Regions from separate parts of the Priestia sp. YIM B13552 genome, predicted to be linked through region 1. Evidence: predicted binding sites of a transcription regulator. Region 1 holds the regulator's gene; the other holds the start of a gene.

Region 1 (4,771 bases):
TTTCAATATCTAAGTGGTTGGTAGGCTCATCCAGAACAAGCAAGTCTGGCTTTGTTAAAAGCAGTTTTGCAAGAGCCAAGCGCGTTTTTTGTCCACCGCTCAAGGAGGAAATAGGGGTGCTATAGTCAAAGTTTGAGAAACGGAAACCGTGAAGAATAGATCGTGTATCCGCTTCATATTGATAGCCGCCTAAATCTTTGAACGTTACTTGAAGCTGATCGTACTCTTTGGTTAGTTTTTCGTATTGAACTGAATCATTAAAAATGTCTGGATCGCCCATCTTCGTTTCAAGCGTACGTAATTCTTTTTCCATCTTCTTTAACGGAGCAAAGACCGTCATCATTTCTTCCCATATGGAGAGTGTTGACTCAAGAACTGTATCTTGTCCCATATAATCAATGGAAACACCTTTAGGTTTAATAATTTCTCCGCTGTCATAAGAAAGCTGCTCAGCAATAATTTTTAATAAAGTTGATTTACCAGCACCGTTTCGTCCCACTAGGGCAATGCGGTCTTTTGATTGTACTTCTAACTTTATATTCGATAAAATGGGTTCTGCCCCATAGTATTTTGTAATACCGTTCAATTGTAGAATAATCATTTTTTCACCTCTAGTAGTATATCCATAGTGTATTTTAACATATTTTCAACTACAAGTTCTTCCTACAAGCGTTTGTAATTTGTAGAGAGACAAGGACAAATGATGAAGCGAATGTTTTGATTCATGAAATAAAATGATTTTACCTGCACATTTTATACAGGATACTATGTTAAAATAAGAGATAAGTGCATCTCTGAACTTATATATGATGGATGTAGAAAACCCGTCATGACTAACAAACGGATCCTTTGAAGAGCTAATTACTTCGTTCTAGCTACCGACTTTAAGTAGTGCTGGATAGACAAAAGCCGTCGGGGTGCGAAGCGGAGTATATATAAAACAAGAGAAAAGAGAGAGAATTGGAAGCGCTACCTCAAAGCGGTTGATGCTTTGTGAAAGGTAATGCAATATGACTTGAAAATGTTAGTAATGACATACATGAACTGAGGGGGTACAACGTGAACACTGAACAATTAAAAATACCACAAGCAACGGCTAAACGATTGCCGCTTTATTATCGTTTTTTAAAAAACTTGCATGCTTCTGGTAAACAGCGTGTTTCGTCAGCGGAGTTAAGTGAGGCAGTGAAAGTTGATTCTGCTACTATTCGCCGGGATTTTTCTTACTTTGGAGCATTAGGGAAAAAGGGATACGGCTACAATGTGAATTATTTACTTACATTTTTCCGTAAAACGTTAGACCAAGATGAAGTAACGAAAGTAGCACTTATTGGCGTAGGGAATCTGGGAACGGCCTTTTTAAATTATAATTTTATTAAAAATAATAACACCAAAATTGAGTGCGCTTTTGATGTGATAGAAGATAAAGTCGGTACAAAAGTAGGCGACGTGCCGGTTTATCACCTTGACCAATTGGAAGATTATATGAGTGATGATATCTCAGTGGCGATTTTAACCGTTCCTGCCACTGTGGCTCAGCAAATTACCGATCGTTTAGTGAATTGCGGAATTAAAGGGATTCTAAACTTCACTCCTGCACGCTTAAACGTACCGGATGAGATTCGACTGCATCATATTGATCTGGCTGTAGAATTACAGTCGCTTGTCTACTTTTTGAAAAATTATCCTGTTGAATAAGATGGACTGTGTTACGATTTCCTTAAGTCTAAATTAATAAGGAGAGTGGGAATATGGGGATTGGAGCAGGCAGTTGGATTATTATTGCGATTGTAGCACTGCTTATTTTTGGACCGAAACGGTTACCGGAGCTAGGAAGATCAGTTGGGCAAACGCTTAGAGAGTTTAAGCATGCCGCTAGCGGTGCCTCAGAAGATCGTGAAAAAGATAAACAGCGTCAAGTAGATGACAAAGAGTAAAAGGGTGATCATAGTATGACCGAACAAGAAATGTCAATATATGATCATATAGGAGAGCTGCGAAAACGCATTTTAATTGTTTTATTTTTCTTTGTCATTGCCACAATTGGCGGCTTTTTTATAGCGGATAAAGTTATTGTCTATTTACAGCATGCTGATGAGGCAAAAAATTTAACGATGAATGCATTTAGGCTAACAGATCCAGTTAAGATTTATATGCAGTTTGCTGTTATTATCGGCTGTGTACTTGCAGCTCCTGTTGCACTGTATCAACTTTGGGCATTTATTAGTCCTGGTTTATATGAAAAAGAGCGGAAGGTAACGCTTGGATATATTCCTGTTTCCATTTTTCTCTTTATCGGCGGTGTCTCTTTTTCTTATTTTGTGTTGTTTCCATTTGTCGTCGATTTTATGACGCGCGTTTCTGATGAGCTGAATGTAAACCAAGTGATTGGCATTAATGAATACTTTTCTTTTTTAATGCAGCTCACACTGCCTTTTGGGCTGTTGTTTCAGCTTCCTGTTGTCGTCATGTTTTTGACGCGATTAGGAATTATCACGCCTATGTTTTTATCTCAAATTCGAAAGTATGCCTATTTCGTACTGCTAGTTATTGCCGCACTTATTACACCACCAGAATTGCTCTCGCACATGATGGTGACAGTGCCGCTCTTAATTTTGTATGAAATCAGCATCATTATTTCCCGCATTTCGTATCGCAAAGTGTTAAAGGCAAGGGCAGAGCAAGAAAAAGAAGATGTTAGTATGTAAAAAAACCACTGAAACAGTGGTTTTTTTATTTAGATGAATCATCTTGATTTTTATAGTGCTGCTGCAACTTTTTAATTTTATAGTGCAAGATAAAAATGCGAACCGCAAATCTGAAATCGAATGCGGCTACGAGTGCAAATAAGATCGTAGGGAAGTTCCACACGGTTTCCTGAGCATTTTGAATAGCCAGGTAGGTGAATAAAATCCCCATAATAATATAAATAAACCCTCGTGTTAAAGGGATATTCTTCATAAAAACATGCCTCCAAAAATAAACTGCATTTGTTCTGCTTGCTTTTGCATTTCTATAATTTTATCTGCAAAAATAGTTTGAGATAAAATAACGATTGTATTCATCAACACGTGAGCAATAATGGGTACAATAATTAGTCTTGTTCTTGCATAAAGGAATGCAAATACAAATCCCATGGCTGTATACACGAGCAAATGTTTAAAATCCCAGTGTACGGCAGCGAAAATAAGGGAACTAATAAATGCAGAGATAAAGAAATTATATCGTTTGTGAAGAGAACCGAAAATAATCTTTCGAAAAATAATCTCTTCTAGAATTGGTCCAATAACAGACGTAACGACAATAAGGAACGGTGTTGCTTTAACAAGGTTAACAATATTTTGTGTGTTTTCAGATACTTGGGTAATGCCAAGAGCGTGTTCGATCATACCTGCTACAGCTTGACCAGCCATAGCGAGAAACACCCCAAGGACTGACCAGACAACAGCAATCGTTTTTCCAGCATGTTCTATACGCATGGACATGTCACGACGCAGCAGCAGTAAGACAATAAGTAAACCAAGGATAAAGCTGATGATGGTCCAATAAGTCAAAAGCATGACATTCGCTGTTCGAACTGGATATTGCTCAAACATTCCTGTTAATTTTAACAGCGGTATACCAACAACTCCTGAAAACTGCATAAGGATGTAGGTGAGGATAACATACCAATAACGTTTTTCCAATCTTCTATACTCCTTTAAAAGGTTTTTATGTATATATGTCGAAGAAGTACTGTAAAGTTAGTAATTTCTTCTTGCTCGTATTGTAACATACATATTATTGAACAGAGAAAAGAATGCTTTATTTCTCAAAATCGTCGAAATCTAAGACTATTATATGTAGTTTTCGTAAATTTTAAATTTTTTTTGTTTAATACTTGCAAAAAAAACCCACTTTGTTTTAATATAATAATTGTGTTAGCACTCGTTGAGGTTGAGTGCTAATAAAAATGCAAACATATTATTTGAGGAGGTTGTTTCACTTGTTAAAGCCATTAGGTGATCGCGTAGTGATTGAACTTGTAAAATCTGAGGAAAAAACAGCAAGCGGTATCGTGTTACCGGACAGTGCAAAAGAAAAGCCACAAGAGGGTAAAATTGTTGCTGTTGGTACAGGCCGAGTATTAGAAAGCGGTGAGCGTGTAGCTTTAGAAGTAGCTGCGGGCGATCGTATCATCTTCTCAAAATATGCGGGTACTGAAGTGAAATACGAAGGTACTGAATACTTAATTTTACGCGAAAGCGATATTTTAGCTGTAATCGGCTAATTTTAACCACAAACTTATCATACGTAAAAAATAGATTATTAAGAACATCTTGAGGAGGTCAAAGAACATGGCAAAAGACATTAAATTTAGCGAAGAAGCACGTCGCGCAATGCTACGTGGTGTAGATACATTAGCAAATGCTGTAAAAGTAACGCTTGGACCAAAAGGTCGTAACGTTGTATTAGAAAAGAAATTCGGTTCACCGCTTATTACAAATGACGGTGTAACAATTGCAAAAGAAATCGAATTAGAAGACGCATTTGAAAATATGGGTGCTAAATTAGTAGCCGAAGTTGCTAGCAAAACAAACGACGTTGCTGGTGACGGTACAACTACTGCAACAGTTTTAGCGCAAGCAATGATCAGAGAAGGTCTTAAAAACGTAACGGCTGGTGCTAACCCAATGGGTATCCGTAAAGGGATGGAAAAAGCAGTAGCTGTAGCGGTTGAAGAACTAAAAGCAATCTCTAAACCAATTCAAGGTAAAGATTCAATTGCTCA
Region 2 (4,771 bases), on a different contig from region 1:
AAAGAACGACTATACATGTCTAAGTACGTATGAATCGTTTCTTTTAACTCTTTCACTTGACTTTGAGACTGAATTTCTACATCTTTTTCTATTTGTGTTTTGGTAAATTGATAAACAGCCCCTGAAACAACTAATAATAAAATAGCTATAAAAATACTAAAAAATACTACGAGCTTTGCACTTAACCTCTTCATTCCCTCACCCTTCTACAAAAATCTTTATATTACTAATAACGGCTTTTTATTTTCATTTTTGAAGAAGTTTTTGTGATTTATTTCAAATTCCCGCAAAATAAAACCAGCGCATCCTTTCATAACGAAAGAACGTGCTGGTTTTATTTTTGCTTTTCGTATGCATCAGGTTCAATATGAACAAGCGTATCTTTAATTTGATGCTCATCGTTCATCATATGTTCAATTTGATCAGCAATTTCATGGCTTTTGATAACATTTAAATGGGGATCTACTTTAACAGTTACATCGATCACGACTTGGTTACCAAGCTTACGCGCTTTCACATCTTCTACTTCTTTTACACCTTCTACAAGCTCGATGCTTTCTTTGTAGTGCCCTAACTTTTCTTCATCAAATCCGTCCGTTAAGGAATGAGCCGCTTCTTTAAAAATTTCGATGGCTGTTTTACAAATAATAATTCCCACAGCAAAAGCAGCTACCACGTCCAGCCAGGGCAGACCGAACTGTGAGCCAAAAATTCCCACAACAGCCCCTATACTCACAAGTGCATCAGACAAATTATCTTTAGCAACCGCATATAAAGACTGGCTATCAAGTTTTTTAGCAAGCTTAATATTATATCGGTAGACACCACCCATAACAGCAGCCGCTCCAAGACCTACCCAAGCAGCCAGTAAATTAGGCGCTTCAGATTTGTCCATAAATAATGACTGACCCGCATCGACCAATACTTCTAGTCCGATGACCATCATGATAAAAGAAGCAATAAGTGAAGAGATATGTTCCGCTCTGGAATGTCCATAGGGGTGATCATTATCGCGAGGTTTTTTAGAAATCTTTAAGCCGATTAAGACGGCAATTGATGCAATAATATCTGTAACATTATTAAGACCGTCGGCTTTTAATGCAGAGGAAGCGGTGATACCCGCAATGATAAGTTTACATGTCGATAAAAAGATATATGATAAGATACTAACCCAAGCGCCTTTTTGGGCTTGCTCATAGTAATTCTCCATCCCTTCCACTCCTTTATTCAAAATAAGCAAACTTAGTGTAACAAATGGATTTCGTGTGGGTCTATAGAAACATTATTGGCTGCTAACATACAAATAGAGAATGTTAAACTCTTTAGCTTTCTGCAAAACAAGTTGCCTTTACTCAACACTTTAAACGTTTAAGATCTTTCTAAATGTGGCACTTCATGTAGAAGGACATTTTTTTAAATCGCCCTGTAAAATTGTTTACTATTTTTTAAGGGTGTGATTTTTATCACAGCCGAGGGTATTTATTCTTGTTACACTAACATTGTGAAAAACATCACAAAATAAAATTCAAAGGATGATACAAATGAAAACACAATTTACACCAAAAACACGAAAAGTTGCCGTTATCGGAACTGGTTTTGTTGGCTCAAGCTACGCTTTTTCAATGGTGAATCAAGGTATTGCCAATGAATTAGTGTTAATCGATATGAACAAAGAAAAAGCAGAAGGTGAAGCACGCGATATCAATCATGGAATGCCATTTGCCACACCGATGAAAATCTGGGCTGGAGATTATAAAGACTGTGCTGATGCTGATTTAGTAGTTATTACAGCGGGCGCTAATCAAGCTCCAGGGGAAACACGCTTAGATCTAGTTGAAAAAAACGTTAAAATTTTTGAATGCATCGTAAAAGATATTATGAACAGCGGATTTGACGGCATCATTTTAGTGGCAACAAATCCAGTTGATATTCTCGCACACGTTACACAAAAAGTATCAGGATTACCAAACGAACGGGTAATTGGTTCAGGAACGATCCTTGACACAGCTCGCTTCCGCTACTTGTTAAGCGACTATTTCGAAGTAGATTCTCGCAACGTCCACGCTTATATTATGGGGGAACATGGAGATACGGAATTTCCTGTTTGGAGCCACGCGCAAATTGGCGGTGTGAAGCTCGAACATTTTATCAATACTGCCGCTATTGAAAAAGAACCCGATATGCAGCATCTATTCGAACAAACCCGCGATGCGGCTTACCATATTATTAATCGAAAAGGAGCGACTTATTACGGAATTGCAATGGGGCTTGTACGCATTACCAAGGCTATTTTAGATGATGAAAATTCTATTTTAACAGTATCTGCTTTATTAGAAGGACAATACGGTATTTCTGATGTGTATATCGGCGTACCAGCTATCATTAATAAAAACGGCGTACGTCAAATTATTGAATTGAATTTAACTCCTCACGAACAGCAACAGCTCGAGCACTCTGCTAGCATTCTTAAGCAAACTCGCGACAGAGCTTTTGTGTAACATCTAAAGATTTTTGCGGGGGACTCCCCCGCTCCCTTGTTTTAAATATGTAGTAGAGGTGTATGAATATGACGTGGACTCAGGTATATAATCCGTTAGATAATATTTGGCTTTCTGCACTAATTGCACTCATCCCCATTATCTTTTTCTTTATTGCTTTAACTCTTTTGAAATTAAAAGGACATATTGCTGCCGGTATTACGGTGCTTCTTTCTATGATTATTGCTATTTATTTTTATGATATGCCTGCCTCAATGGTTTTAGGAGCCACAGGCTATGGGTTTCTGTATGCACTTTGGCCCATCAGCTATATTATTATCGGAGCGGTGTTCTTATACAAGCTAACTGTCAAAAGCGGACAGTTTACTACCATCAGACAATCTATTATTTCAATAACCGATGACCCCCGCTTGCAAATGCTGCTTGTTGCTTTTTCCTTTAATGCTTTTTTAGAAGGGGCAGCGGGATTTGGGGCTCCAATTGCCATTACAGCAGCGCTTTTAGTTGGACTTGGGTTCAAACCGTTAAAAGCAGCGGCGCTATGTTTAATTGCTAATACAGCTTCAGGAGCGTTTGGTGCCATGGGGATTCCTGTTATTGTCGCAGGACAAGTATCTGGCATAGATCCAAAAGAAATTGCTCATTTTCTTGGGACGCAGCTTCCGATTATTTCTTTTCTTATCCCTTTTTTACTTGTCTTTATTATGGATGGGATAAAAGGATTAAAAGACGTATGGAAAGCAACGAGCATCACAGCCGTTTCCTATGCACTGACACAGTATTTAACTGTTACATACATCGGCCCTGAACTTCCAAATATCACATCTTCTATTGTGAGTTTGCTTGCTCTTGCTTTTTATATTAAACGAACAAGCCCGGCAGCAGCTAAAAGCTTCAGCCTGTCACCAAAACAGATTTTAAAGGCTTGGTCTCCTTTTATTCTATTAACGATACTCGTTACGGCTTGGAGCATTTCTTTTGTCAAAATAATGCTTGAACATATGAACCTGCTTATTAACGTCCCATTTTTACACAATCACGTAATTAAAGCAGCGCCTTTAGTAAAAGATCCTACGCCTTACGCTGCTGTCTTAAAAATAGACGTATTTGCAGCAACAGGTACAGCAATTCTTATTGCTTGTATCCTTTCAGTTTTCTTGCTTAACGTATCGCCAAAAGTGGCATGGACCACTCTTTTAGAAACCGTAAAAGAATTATCAAGACCTATTATTACTATTATGATGGTCATTGCTTTTGCTTTTATTTCAAATTATTCAGGACAGTCTTCTACACTTGGATTGGCGCTTGCTACATCAGCTGCTTATTTTCCATTTTTATCTCCATTTCTTGGCTGGATCGGCGTATTTCTAACGGGGTCTGTCGTATCAAATAATGCGCTGTTCGGCAACTTGCAGCTAACTACAGCTCAGCAAATTAATGTCTTGCCAGTTATTCTCGTAGCGGCCAATACTGCCGGCGGCGTGATGGCTAAAATGCTTTCTCCTCAATCAATTGCCGTCGCTGCCGGAGCAGTGGGACTGGCTGGAAAAGAAGGTGAACTGTTTAAATACACGCTCAAATACAGCATGGGATTTTTGATACTAGGAGGGTTTGTTACTTTTTTATTGGCTTGGTGGTTATGATAAAAAAGCGCTAAAAAGCTGTTATTACCGTGTTTCTTTCATTTAAACAAACGTTTGATTATATAAAAAAGTCCCCAGTTAGCGCTGGGGGTTTTTTTATTCCGAAATAAGTAAACCTATGTTGCCAAATTGTTTCCCTTTATCTAATCGTTCGCAAGCTGCAACTGCCTCTGACAGCGGATAGAATCGATCGACGATTGGTTTAATTTGATATTTCTCTATAAAATCCATCATGTCCACGAATTCTTCCCGACTTCCCATAGACGTACCAAGTATGTTGAATTGAGGATAAAAAATGGTTCTTAGAGGTAATTCAACTTCATTTCCAGAACTTGCACCAAAGTTAACAATTCTTCCATTTGGCTTTAATATTTCAAAATAAGCAGGAAATAAAGCTGCCCCCACACTATCAAGTATGATATCTACTTTTCTATTGTTGGTTTCTTCTTTTAGGTTGCTTCCGCTATCTAATGCATAATTCGCTCCATGCTTTAGAGCTTGCTTTCTTTTTTCACCACTTCTAGAAGTGACTGTTACGTTAGCTCCGATAGCTTTTGCGAATAACAATCCATAGGTCGCGACTCCGCTTCCTATACCGGGAATAAGGAGGTGCTCTCCTTTTTTTAATTG

The links. Region 1 encodes Rex, which represses fermentation and respiration genes when NADH is low (regulators of the CRP and FNR family bind a similar motif). Its sites were predicted from a motif close to TTGTGAAATATTTCACAA; they were not measured.
Region 2: a site for Rex is predicted at 1,500-1,517, ahead of ACFX40_RS24500 (L-lactate dehydrogenase). Genes of this name have one in related genera too.

What each region holds. Positions count from the first base shown of each region.
Region 1 covers NZ_JBHZOU010000017.1:4,529-9,299, forward strand. Annotated here, with positions in the region: gene ACFX40_RS27235 (ABC-F family ATP-binding cassette domain-containing protein) at 1-601, opposite strand, end outside; gene ACFX40_RS27240 (redox-sensing transcriptional repressor Rex) at 1,060-1,698, shown strand; gene tatA (twin-arginine translocase TatA/TatE family subunit) at 1,752-1,937, shown strand; gene tatC (twin-arginine translocase subunit TatC) at 1,953-2,708, shown strand; gene ACFX40_RS27255 (YdiK family protein) at 2,734-2,961, opposite strand; gene ACFX40_RS27260 (CPBP family intramembrane glutamic endopeptidase) at 2,958-3,686, opposite strand; gene groES (co-chaperone GroES) at 3,986-4,270, shown strand; gene groL (chaperonin GroEL) at 4,338-4,771, shown strand, end outside.
Region 2 covers NZ_JBHZOU010000009.1:46,808-51,578, reverse strand. Annotated here, with positions in the region: gene ACFX40_RS24510 (methyl-accepting chemotaxis protein) at 1-194, opposite strand, end outside; gene ACFX40_RS24505 (cation diffusion facilitator family transporter) at 335-1,210, opposite strand; gene ACFX40_RS24500 (L-lactate dehydrogenase) at 1,542-2,498, shown strand; gene ACFX40_RS24495 (lactate permease LctP family transporter) at 2,561-4,141, shown strand; gene ACFX40_RS24490 (zinc-binding dehydrogenase) at 4,238-4,771, opposite strand, start outside.